DNA from 4 places in the Metabacillus sediminilitoris genome. Region 4 is predicted to be linked to each of the others. Evidence: riboswitches for the same ligand, from Rfam matches in the RefSeq annotation. Region 4 holds a riboswitch; each other region holds the start of a gene.
What was found. A riboswitch is a leader RNA that binds a small molecule or an ion and turns the genes downstream of it on or off. The one in region 4 is predicted to bind S-adenosylmethionine.

Region 1 (3,161 bases), 2.7 Mb from region 4:
GCAGCTTGTAAATCAGTAATGGAGTCACCTATGACTATTTTACGCTGGTTACTATTTGTCAGTTGTCTAATAATAGATGGTTTGCAGCAGCCGCAATCATTTTCACATGTATGATCACAGCTATGCGGCCAGCCAATTTTAATCTTTTCGTTCGTAAAGTCTGCTTTGTTGCAATAAATCTTATCCTTATCAATTAATCCTTCAAGCAACGGATAGACAAAGAAGTCAATCCCCCCGCTAACAATATATAAAGGGATATTTTTCTCTTTTGTATATCGAACAAAATCATGAAATCCCGACCGAATTTCTGCATGATGTAGAATATAGTCGACAATTTCATTTTTTGCTGAAGATGGCAGTAATTGAAACATCTTACCAACACCTTCACGAATTGAAACAGCCTGAGATAACACGCCATTTTTAAGCTCAACCCACTCAGGTGGTGCAAATTTTTTCATGATCGCAATGATATTATCTGTCTCGGTGATTGTGCCGTCAAAATCACAAATGATTACGCTATTTGTCATTTGTGCACCTCTTTGGCTCCCCATAGTTCAATCGCAAGTTTTAAATTTTCGTCAGACTCTGCAGCTTGTTTTAAGGAAATTCCAGATAATGTGGCATTAATTGCTGCACGGAATGCACGCCCTCCGCCAATTGCTCCATTTGGATGACCGTGAACACCACCGCCTGCATTTATAACAGAGTCGATCCCGAAGTCTTGGATAAGCAATGGTACAAGACCTGGGTGAATACCTGCAGAAGGTACTGGAAATGATTGTTTAATCGAGTCTTCCATTAGACAATTTTCTGCAATACCCAGCGCTACATCGCGCTCCAATGCAACACTTCCATACGGTGATGGAAATAATGAAAAATCAGCACCAGCTAATCGTAACAGCTTACCTAACAAGAGTGAGCTTGAAAAACCGTATAGGCTTGAAGCTGTTGTTGCTCCGCTTACGGCAGGATGTGCCATGATTGGAATCGAAATTTCCTTATCTTCTGCTAAGCTTTGTAACACATCAAGACCATATGCAAACACGTTAAACAGCAGGACATTTGCACCAAGTTCTACTGCTCGTTTTGCTTTATTCTTTAAGTCATATGTTTTTCCTGTTAAATTGACTGCATATAAAGCTTTATGACCAGTTTCATCAAATACATGTTGTAAAATTTCTTTTCCAGTTCGTATTCGTTTTTCAAAAGGTGTTAGTAGATTATCAAAGAGAATTTCATCGTCTTTAACAAGATCAACTCCGCCTAAAACTTGCTGTTCTAATTGATCTTTTAAATACGTAAGATCTCTCCCGATTACCCCTTTAAAAATGCTCATGAGTAATGGGCGGTCATATACACCTAATGTTTCACGAATTCCACCAACACCAAATGATGGACCAGGGAATGAAGATTTCACTTCTTCTGAAAACTCTAGGTCAATTAATTTTACTTCCCCATCAAGTGAAAGCTTACCAAAAACGGTTGTTAAAATAGCAGGAAGATCATGACTATAATTTAAGCTAGGATAGGCAATTTTAATTTTGCCTTTCGTTACTTTCTTTCCTAAATAGTGATTCGTCTTTTCACACTCTTCTAGTTCTGTTACTTCAATTACGCGGCCTTTATGGGCTTTTAATTGCTCTTGCTCGAGCAAAGGAAGATCTGTCCATGAGCCGACAGTTAATCCTAACGCAATCCCTTCTGCCTTTTTATGTAAATCACCTTTTGCATCATGAACGAGATAAGTTGCAATTACATCACTCACATTAAAACCTTCTTTCTTTTGTAAATCATTTACGTTTTCTGAATGTTCTCACATATTATTCGTATTTATTCTATCATTTCTAATCAATATATATCATTATCTATTTAACATTTTTTCACAAAGAAAAAGCCCCTCCGACACTAATAGATCGAAGGGGCTGTACCATGCATGTGCAACAAGCATATCTCCTTATCTATCAGCGAATGCTGCAAGAATTAGCACCGTGCTTACCCAAAGGTAAGTCGGTTGCCGGGCTTCATAGGGCTAGTCCCTCCACCTGCTCTTGATAAGAACGAAACGTTCATAAAGTTTTTTGAAATTTATATGAATTATGACAGATCCTATTTTTTTTGTCAATAACAATTATTTTAAAATAAGTTTAACGCTTTAATACGCTTTGCCGCTTCTACTAATCTTTCTTCAGAAGTCAACAAACCTAATCTTACGTACCCTTCCCCATAATCTCCAAAACCGTTTCCAGGTGCCATCACAACATGCGCTTTTTCCAACATATAATCAGAAAAAGCCTGTGACGATGCAAACTCCTTAGGAACTGGCAGCCACGCAAAAAACGAACCTGCTGGAGCTGTAACATCCCAGCCAATTTCACGAAAAGCATGTATCAAAACATTTCTTCGTGATTCATAAAGGGCATTAAGTTCTTCTACACATGTTTGAGGACTTAATAATGCATGTGCAGCGGCTTCTTGTATGGCACTAAAGACACTTACATACATGTGATCCTGTAAAAGATTCAGCGCCTCAATAACCGAAGGATTTCCGACCGCAAAACCAATTCTCCATCCAGCCATATTAAAGGTTTTTGAGAATGTATAAATTTCAATCCCTGTCTCCTTTGCACCTTCAGTTTCTAGAAAGCTTATTGGGCGTTTTCCATCAAAGCCAATCGCACCATAGGCAAAATCATGAACGACACAAATGTCATTTTGAGTAGCGAACTCCACAGTTTCCTGGAAGAATTCTGATGTTGCTGTTGCACCTGTTGGATTATTTGGATAGTTTAAAAACATAGCTTTTGCTTTTGCGACGACATCCTCCGGTAAGCGATTATAATCAGGCAAAAATTGATTTTCACGTTCAAGTGGCATCATTTCCATTTTTGCACGTGCCAGCTCAACACCTGACCAATAATCAGGGTAACCGGGATCTGGAACAAGGATAACATCGCCTGGATTTAACAAGCATTGTGGTACCTCTACAAGTCCAGCCTTTCCTCCAAATAGAATGGCAACTTCTTTAGCAGGATCGATTTTCACACTATATTCCCTTTCATAAAACGTTGCGATCGCTTCCTTCAAAAACTGTTGTCCCCGAAATGGGGAATATTTATGATATTCTGGGTTTTCAACTGCTTTCTGCATAGCCTCGATAATAT
Region 2 (3,161 bases), 2.7 Mb from region 4:
TTGATGAAATTGCTGATGATGAAGGAAAAACAACAAAACAATTTCTAAGTAAACTAGCAAAAAAATATAAAGTAAGCATTGTTGGCGGCTCTGTTGCTAAAAAAACGTACGAAAGCGTAACGAACACAATGTACATCATCAATAATCAAGGTGAGGTTGTTCATGAATATAGCAAACTTCACCTATTCAAATTGATGGATGAACACCATTATTTAGCGGCTGGAAATAAAAAAGGATTATTTAAAATTGATGGTGTGAACAGTGCTGGTGTCATTTGCTATGACATTCGATTTCCTGAATGGATTCGCGCACATATGACACAAGGAGCAGAAATTCTATTTGTTGTGGCTGAATGGCCTTTGCCAAGACTACATCATTGGAGGACACTACTAATTAGCCGTGCCATTGAAAATCAATGTTATGTTGTTGCTTGTAATCGTGCAGGTTTAGACCCTAATAATGAATTTGCCGGACATTCGATGATCATCGATCCTTGGGGAACGGTAATCGCTGAGGCTGATGAAACAGCTGGATCCATAACTGCCGAAATTGATGTTAAAACAGTGAAAAAAGTACGAAATCAAATTCCAGTATTCGCAGACCGATTGCCAGAATTTTATGATTGATTTCTAAATTTTTTATTGACAACACTAAATAATCATTGATAACATGCTAATCAAGGTTCTATTATTCTTAAAATCTAAAATGTTCTGAAATTACGGAATATACAAAGCATTACTTTCATTTCAGAACGATATAATCTCTTATCAAGAGTTGGCAGAGGGACTTGGCCCAATGACGCCGCAGCAACCGACCATATCAACATTGGAAACTAAGTGTTTATTCACGAAGACTTCCAATTGGCACGGTGCTAATTCCATCAGAAAGACATTCCTTTCTGACAGATAAGAGGTGCGAAGCTAAGTCTTCAAGCCTCTTTCATCCGAAAGAGGCTTTTCTTATTTCCAAAGAAAAGCCTCCAAAGAAATAAAGCATTAGTTCTTTGATCTGCCTACTATATATGACGATTTCTCGCATTAATTGCACTGGACCGTCATGTCACGAGCTTAACTGCTGATGCTTTCATGTCACATCTGATCTAAATCAAAAATACTATTATCTTCTTACATGAGGACATTATTTTTTGGAGGTTATTACTATGAGTACTGTCAAATCATCTATTTACAAACCATTAACTGAAAGCGAAGCTATCGCTTTAGCAAAACGCCTGCAGCTTTTTACAGAAAATAGCAACTTAACATGTAAAGAAATTGGTGATGGAAATTTAAATCTTGTCTTTAAGATTACAGATACTGATAATGGAAACGGAATAATCATTAAACAAGCACTTCCATATGCAAAAGTCGTAGGGGAAAGCTGGCCATTAACATTAGACAGAGCACGTATTGAAGCACATGCCTTATTAAAACAAAGTGAATTTGTGCCACAATTTGTACCAAAGGTTTATTATACAGATGAACAGCTAGCCATAACCATTATGGAAGACTTATCACATCTCCAAATCGCCCGTGCTGCTCTAATTGAAGGAAAAGAATTGCCTTTGCTCTCAACACATATTGGAGAATTTCTAGCAAAAACATTATTTTACACATCAGATTATGCCGTAAATCAACATTTTAAAAAATCATTAGTGAAGCAGTTTATTAACCCAGATCTATGTAAAATTACGGAAGATCTTGTTTTCACAGATCCGTTCTTTAACCACGATACAAATAACTTTGAACAAGAACTTGGTCAAGATGTTGAACGCATTTGGCAGGATCAAGAGTTAAAATTAGCTGTTGCAAAGCTAAAACAAAAATTCCTAACCAAAGCAGAAGCACTACTTCATGGTGATTTACATACAGGAAGTATTTTTGCAGATGAAAACGAAACAAAAGTCATTGATCCAGAATTTGCTTATTTTGGTCCAATCGGCTTCGATGTTGGTCAGGTATTTGGAAACTTCCTTTTAAATGCCTTTTCTCGTAATGCTGAAAATCAAGAAGTCTTATTTACTCATATTGAAACAACATGGAATGTATTTGTTAAAGAATTTTCAAAAGCATGGAAAAATGATGCTGCAGAAATATTTGCTAAAACAGAAGGCTATTTAGAGGATGTATTGTCAGAAATTTTCGAAGAAGCAGTCGGCTTTGCCGGATGTGAAATCATCCGTCGCACAATTGGTCTTGCACATGTCGCAGATCTTGATACATTACAACCATTTGACAAAAAAATCTCTACTAAGCAGCTTGCTTTATCAGTAGGCAGCGAGCTTATTAAAAATCAAAAAGCGATCAAAAATCCTTGTCAATTCAAGGAATATGTAAAGCAAACGGTAAGCAATTAATTATCATTTAATATTAGTAAAAAGGAGTTTAATCTTCATGGCATCGACAAATTTAGCGATTCCCCGTTCTGTTATCTGGAATGAGGAATCTATCTCACTATTAAATCAGCAAAAAATTCCGCACGTAACGGAATACCTTGAATTAACTACGATAAAAGACGTTTGGGAAGCAATTCAATCCTTGAAGGTAAGAGGTGCCCCTGCAATCGGTATCACAGCGGCATTTGGCCTCGCATTATCAGCATTACAGGATATATCTGAAACCATTGTTGACTTTCAACGAAACATCAAGAAAAACAGAGATTATTTAGCAAGCTCTCGACCAACTGCAGTTAATCTAGTATGGGCATTAGATCGACTTGTAAATAGTATTTCTAACGTTCAATCCATTAATGAAGCGAAGACAACAATCGTCCATGAAGCAATCCAAATTCAAATTGAGGATGAAGAGGTATGTCGTTTAATTGGTGAACATGCTCTATCTGTGTTTCAGAAAGGCGATCGCGTGATGACCATTTGTAATGCAGGGTCTATTGCTACAGCTAAATACGGAACAGCATTAGCTCCATTTTACCTAGCAAAGGAAAAAAACGTTAACTTAAGTGTATATGCATGTGAAACCCGTCCAGTTCTACAAGGAGCACGTTTAACAACATGGGAGCTCATGCAAGCAGGGATTGATGTGACTCTAATTACTGACAATATGGCAGCACATACGATTAAATCAAAAAACATTTCCGCCATTATAGTTGGTGCTGATCGAATTGCAGCTAATGGTGATACTGCTAATAAAATTGGGACATTTAAT
Region 3 (3,161 bases), 510 kb from region 4:
TTGTTTGCTTATATTCTGTAATTTCAGCAAACGGCTCACCTCCTTGAACACACCCTTAGTATAAAAGGGAAATGTAAATAAAAATAAAGATTTATGTAAATGAAGTGTAAATTTTGCATATATTATCAATAACTTATACATAAATTTTGACTATATTAACTCAAATTTATCAACATGTTACCTGTAACTACTTTAAAAATCTTGAATATATTATGAGTTATCAGTACACTTAAATTAATTAATGAAGGCAAAAAACGATAACTTTGAATGGGTGATTATATGTTTCCACTTGAAAGACAAAAGAAGATCCTTGAGCTGCTAATGATTAAAAAAGTCATTAAGATAACAGAGTTAACAGAGGAACTAGAGGTTTCTGTCGATACGCTTCGCAGAGATTTAAACCTTCTTACAGAACAAGGGAAAATCGAGAAAATCTATGGCGGGGTTAAACTAGTAGAATCAACATTCGGAGAATCCTCTATAGATGAACGCATGATTAGTCACTTAAAGGAAAAAGAAATGATCGCACAAAAATGCAGTGAATTTATCAATGATGGCGATTGTATTTATATTGATAGCGGGTCAACAACCTATCAAATTGCCAAATATATTAAAAATAAAAAGAATTTAACAGTCGTGACAAATTCAATTCCTGTTGTAAACGAACTCCTAAATAGTGATGTGGAACTAGTCATCATTGGCGGGAAAGTAAGAAAAAACGAAAAGTCTGTCGTTACTTACGAATACTTATTTAATTTTAGTGAATTGAATATATTAAAAGCCTTTATTTGCGCAAGTGGTATTACGATTGAAAAGGGAATTTCTGATTATAATTTAGAGGAAGCCATTACAAGAAAAAAAATGATCGAGTTATCAAAAGAAATTTTCGTAGCCGCAGATAGTACTAAATTTGGGAAAGATGTTACAATCGGCATTGCTTCCCTTGATAAGATTGATTACATGATTACAGACCATAACTTACCTACTCATTTTGTTAATCAATTCAAAAAAACTAGTACAAATCTTATTATTTCACAAAATTAAACATTTTTATAAAAACCCTATATCAGAATAGTCTACACTAGAGACATGTTCATGATGGTAACATTTCATTTCCTTTATTTTCTAGATATTAACCAATTGGGTGTTATTGTCCAATAGATATAAAATCATTTTATAGATTGACAGAACTTAACTATATTAGTATATTAGATACTATTAATTTACAAATTTAATCTTATCCAGAGAGACTGAGGGACTAGGCCCGATGACGTCCGGCAACCCCCTATTTGGGAAGGTGCCAATTCCTGCAGAATGGTTTCATTCTGAAAGATAAGCCAAGATACAGTTTCTGTTTCGATGCTCCTTTCAGATGAAGGAGTATTTTTTTTGTGTCTAGGAACGGGGACAGAATTCGCTTTATTTAAGCATACCTTCCAAATAGACTAGATTTGCTAACCTTAGGTGAAATTTGGATGTAGAAAAACATAAAAGGAGGTCATTACATGATTAAAATTCGCAATCTTTCGAAAGTATATAAAACTAAAAATGGTCAGGTAACTGGTGTGGATAACGTGTCACTGACAATTCAAAAGGGCGATATTTTTGGAATCGTCGGCTATTCCGGTGCAGGAAAAAGCTCCCTGCTTCGCTGTATCAATCTTTTGGAACGGCCTACTTCCGGAAATGTCACCGTAAATGGCACAGATCTCACCTCATTAAAAAGTAAAAATTTACGGATAGCACGGTTAAAAATCGGCATGATTTTCCAACACTTTTATTTAATTAGCCAAAAAACTGTGTTTGAGAACATTGAATTTGCCTTAAAAGCAGCGAAAATACCTTCCAAAGACATGAATGACCGTGTTGAAGCCTTACTTGATATGGTTGGTCTTGCTGATAAACGTGATGTATTTCCTTCACAATTGAGTGGAGGGCAAAAACAGCGCGTCGGCATTGCACGTGCACTTGCCAATAATCCTAGTGTCCTTTTATGTGATGAAGCCACTTCAGCCTTAGACCCGACCACAACAAAATCAATTTTAAATCTATTAAAAAAAATTAACAAAGAATTAAACATTACGATCGTTTTGATAACTCATGAAATGGATGTTGTAAAGGAAATTTGCAATCGCATGGCTATCATGCAAGATGGTAGAGTGATTGAAGAAGGTCCAGTATATGATATCTTCGCAAATCCACAGGAAGAACTCACGAAGGAGTTTATCGAAAGTGTTGTTTCATATGATTTGCCTGCTGCGATTTTTAAAAAGTGCGAAGGAACAATTATTAAAGTAACATTCAAAGGAGAGATTGCTGGAGAAGGCATCATCTCCGATACTCTCCAGCTATATAACGTAAAAGGCAACTTCCTGCACGGTTCAATTGACTATATACAGGAGGCGCCGCTTGGTATTTTTCTTATGGAATTAAAAGGAACAAGTGAAGAAATCAGCAAAGCCATACAATTTATTGAAAATCGTTCAGCCCTAGTGGAGGTGTTACGTTATGGGATTTGATATGAATCATCTTATTGAACTGATTCCAGATATAAATCTAGCATTTCTGCAAACTATTTATATGATTGCAATTTCCTTAGTCATCTCAACTGTTATTGGGTTACCGATTGGTGTCCTTTTATATGTCACAGACAAGGGCCTATTCCTGCAAAATACTTGGATCAATTCCATCATCGGTTTCTTAGTTAATATGGTGCGATCAATTCCGTTTATTATTTTACTTGTTGCATTAATACCATTAACTAATTTCCTCGTCAAAACAACGATTGGACCAACAGCAGCAAGTGTCTCACTTTCTGTCGCAGCCATCCCATTTTTCGCCCGCATTGTCGAAACGGCATTACGAGAAATTGATAAAGGTGTTGTTGAAGCAGCAATCGCAGCAGGTGCTACACCATGGATGATCATTAAAGATGTTCTTTTACTTGAAGCAAGATCTGGAATTATTTCTGCTATTACATTAACACTTATTAGTTTAGTAGGATTTTCAGCAATGGCTGGTGTTGTCGGCGGCGGCGGAATTGGTGATTTGGCCATTCGTTTTGGTTATTACCGCTATGATAATACCATTATGATCGCAACAGTCGTTATTTTAATTATATTAGTTCAGTTAATTCAGCTAATTGGTGATAAAATCGCCAA
Region 4 (3,161 bases):
ACTTCAAAAATGGCTTCACCCGTCACGAAAGATAAAGATTTTTGAGGAAATTGTTCTGTAAGTTCCCTTCCTAACATTAGTTCCACGACCTTATTTGGTGTAGTATTCGAAATTAACTCATGTGTCACAACCTTTCCATTCCTCATAATTGTAATCTCTTCACAAATCTCAAATATTTCAGGAAGGCGATGCGATATAAAGATAATTCCTACACCTTTGTCTTTCAGCTCCTTCACAATACGAAAGAGCTCCTTTGTTTCTGAATGGCTTAACGGGGCCGTTGGTTCGTCTAAAATGAGAAAGCGGCAATTTGTTGAAACTGTTCTTGCAATTAGCACCATTTGTTTTTCTGCCAAGGATAATTCGCTAACTAATCTTTTGGAAGATACATTTATGTGTAAGCTTTGCAGAATATCTGTTGCTTCTTCATGAAGGTTCTTCCAATTTACAAAGAAGCTTCTCCCCTTATCATTAACAGTTTTGGATAACAGAATATTTTCCCCTACTGTTAAATAAGAAATTAATGCTGTGTCTACCTCTTGATGAACAATTTGAATACCGCTGCTTTGCGCATCCTTTGGTGTTCGGATATTCACTTGCTTTTGATCAATTAATATATCACCTGTGTAATGATCATAAGCACCTGATAAGACTTTCATTAACGTTGACTTTCCAGCACCATTCGCACCGATAAGTGCATGTGTTGTCCCAGTTTTTATTGAAAAACCGACTGAATTTAATGCTCTTATTCCTGGAAATTCAATCGAAATAGCTTTCATTTCTAACAACGTACTCAACATAACATGCCTCCTTTCTTATAAATCAGCATTCTACCTTATGCTAAAAACAAACACTCTCTTAAACTAGCAAAGAGAGTGTTTGTAAGACCTTAAAATTATTTTTTATAATACTCTTTTAATGTTTTGATCCACTCTTCTTCAAATGCTGTTGATTGTCCCCAGCCTTCAATTGAATCTGCAAGATTAACCATGTTAATAGGTTCACTAGATTTTGCTAATGCATCTTGAGAAATAAGTGAAGCTTCAAGGTTATACGTCTCAGGTGTTTCTTCACCAGCTAACTTTTTAGCTAGTAATCTCATATCTACCGCACCAATCAGCTTAGGATCAACTGCTGCTGTATATTTCCAAGAACTGCTTTTATCCTGGATTTCTTGAAGATCAGCATTTGAGACATCGATCCCATAAAGTTTTATTTCATCTCTTCCGGCTTCTTTAATTGCACGAGCTGCACCAATTGCAAATGCATCCCATGTTGCAAATATTGCGTCAATTTCACCTTTAGGATGTTTATTTAACATTGCTGCTACAGCATTTTGAGTTTGTACTGATGTATCAGCTGAAGCCACTCCAAATCGTTCAATTTCTTTCAAACCAGGATTACTGGCTAATTTTTCTTGATAGACCGCATTACGTCTCACCATTGGCGGAAAACCGTCTACCCAAAGATATACAATGTTAGCTTCACCTTTTGTATCTTTAATAAGCTGGTCTAAAGCTAACGTAGCAAGTGCTTCATCATCTTGGGATGTCAGTGTTACACCTTCAACTTTCGCTAACTCTTCATTTGAATCAAAAGTTACAACGCTTTTACCTGCATCAACAAGTTTTTGTACTTCAGCGACTGTTGCTGCATCATCTCCATGTGAAATAATAAACCCGTCATAATCTTCCTCTAATCCCTGTGCAATAGCATCATGAAATTTAGCTGTGTCACCATTTGCTGTAAATACATCTACCTGGAAGCCAAGCGCTTCACCCTCTTCTTTTGCACCGGCAAAAAATTGAGCAGTATGATCATCACCACCAATTTTTCGAATCACTTTAATTTTTGTTACATCATCACCAGTAAATCGTTCTGGAACACCATCTAGTGATACATCTTGATTTCCTTTCTCTTTAACAGACGCAGTTGTTTCTCCACCACCTGAAGAGCATCCAGTTAATAACAAAGTAAATACAAGAATTAATAAATATGCAGAATTTAGAAATCTCTTTTTCATGTGTTTGTGACTCCCCTTTTCTCTATTGATATTGCTTCAATTACATTTCATTAACATAATAAAAACTTGACGTAACACCATCGTTTAGTAGTGAAAGTCTTCGTTTTTCTTGTACTATCGCCTTTTAAAAGATAAAACCTGATAATACAAAAAACCTCTCTAAAGATAGAGAGGTTTCGCCACAAAATATATAAGGAGTCTCCTCTCTTATCTTTCAAAACCAAATAAGGTTTTGCAGGAATTAGCACCAATTCTATATAATAGAACGGTTGCCGGGCGTCATCGGGCCAGTCCCTCTGCCACTCTTGATAAGAGATTGTTTATATGCAATTCAGTAAAAGAAAGAATAAATATACTTTAATTGGGTATCGCAATAATGTCAACTATTTTTTGAATATTTTTTAAACAGAAAATATTTTATTCTCAATGAAAAAGCCGTTTATAAATAGAAGGTTCATACCCTTCAATTCATAAACGGCAGGAAATCTGTTAGACTGTATTTGTGATCTTTACGCAAAAATATGACAATATGGTTCACTTTTTCTTTTGGCTCTTCGCTCGATTACGATCAAGCTCTGCTGCATACTCTTCTTGAGATTTACCTTGCTTTTGACTTTCAGATTGTATCTTTCTAAATTTATTATCATTTAAATTTGGCATGGTTACACCTCCTTTTAGACTCCGTTATTATATTCATAATTGATTTTTATATACGTTGGTATATCTATTTAGTAAGATAAAGTATGTATAAATACTGATATAATCTAGAATCAAAAAAAGCATAAGTATGTCGTAAATGACCACTACTTATGCTTCTGTTTCATCCCATTTCTTTAGCTGAAAATTTCACATCCTTCTTCTGATCCTTCCTGTTGAGTACGAGGGGCATCACAAGTATGACACCAATTATCAGGCAAATGGCAGAAATTTGATAGGCTAAAGCTAAACCTGTAAGCTGTTTGACTATCCCTGCTAGGCTCATCATCAACACCATTCCACCCATAAAGAGCGGTGTCATAATCCCGTTTACCCGTCCAACAAATGGTTCTTCTGCATTTTGAAGAATCATTGTATTAATACTAATTTGGATTGCCGGCATCATTAATCCCGCAAAAAACTGTGCTGCTAATGTAAGCCA

Region 1: it holds a riboswitch for S-adenosylmethionine, as region 4 does, so the genes downstream of both, mtnW (2,3-diketo-5-methylthiopentyl-1-phosphate enolase) here and GMB29_RS02160 (sugar ABC transporter substrate-binding protein) in region 4, are expected to answer to the same signal.
Region 2: it holds a riboswitch for S-adenosylmethionine, as region 4 does, so the genes downstream of both, mtnK (S-methyl-5-thioribose kinase) here and GMB29_RS02160 (sugar ABC transporter substrate-binding protein) in region 4, are expected to answer to the same signal.
Region 3: it holds a riboswitch for S-adenosylmethionine, as region 4 does, so the genes downstream of both, GMB29_RS26395 (methionine ABC transporter ATP-binding protein) here and GMB29_RS02160 (sugar ABC transporter substrate-binding protein) in region 4, are expected to answer to the same signal.

What each region holds. Positions count from the first base shown of each region.
Region 1 covers NZ_CP046266.1:3,149,473-3,152,633, forward strand. The annotation lists gene GMB29_RS14930 (2-hydroxy-3-keto-5-methylthiopentenyl-1-phosphate phosphatase) at 1-527, opposite strand, end outside; gene mtnW (2,3-diketo-5-methylthiopentyl-1-phosphate enolase) at 524-1,765, opposite strand; SAM riboswitch class I at 1,952-2,058, opposite strand; gene GMB29_RS14940 (pyridoxal phosphate-dependent aminotransferase) at 2,134-3,161, opposite strand, start outside.
Region 2 covers NZ_CP046266.1:3,153,051-3,156,211, forward strand. The annotation lists gene GMB29_RS14945 (carbon-nitrogen family hydrolase) at 1-626, shown strand, start outside; SAM riboswitch class I at 762-912, shown strand; gene mtnK (S-methyl-5-thioribose kinase) at 1,160-2,353, shown strand; gene mtnA (S-methyl-5-thioribose-1-phosphate isomerase) at 2,391-3,161, shown strand, end outside.
Region 3 covers NZ_CP046266.1:5,505,522-5,508,682, forward strand. The annotation lists gene GMB29_RS26385 (ABC transporter ATP-binding protein) at 1-30, opposite strand, end outside; gene GMB29_RS26390 (DeoR/GlpR family DNA-binding transcription regulator) at 280-1,044, shown strand; SAM riboswitch class I at 1,235-1,339, shown strand; gene GMB29_RS26395 (methionine ABC transporter ATP-binding protein) at 1,506-2,519, shown strand; gene GMB29_RS26400 (methionine ABC transporter permease) at 2,509-3,161, shown strand, end outside.
Region 4 covers NZ_CP046266.1:411,432-414,592, reverse strand. The annotation lists gene GMB29_RS02165 (sugar ABC transporter ATP-binding protein) at 1-800, opposite strand, end outside; gene GMB29_RS02160 (sugar ABC transporter substrate-binding protein) at 896-2,023, opposite strand; SAM riboswitch class I at 2,228-2,338, opposite strand; gene GMB29_RS27575 (hypothetical protein) at 2,558-2,683, opposite strand; gene GMB29_RS02155 (MFS transporter) at 2,844-3,161, opposite strand, start outside.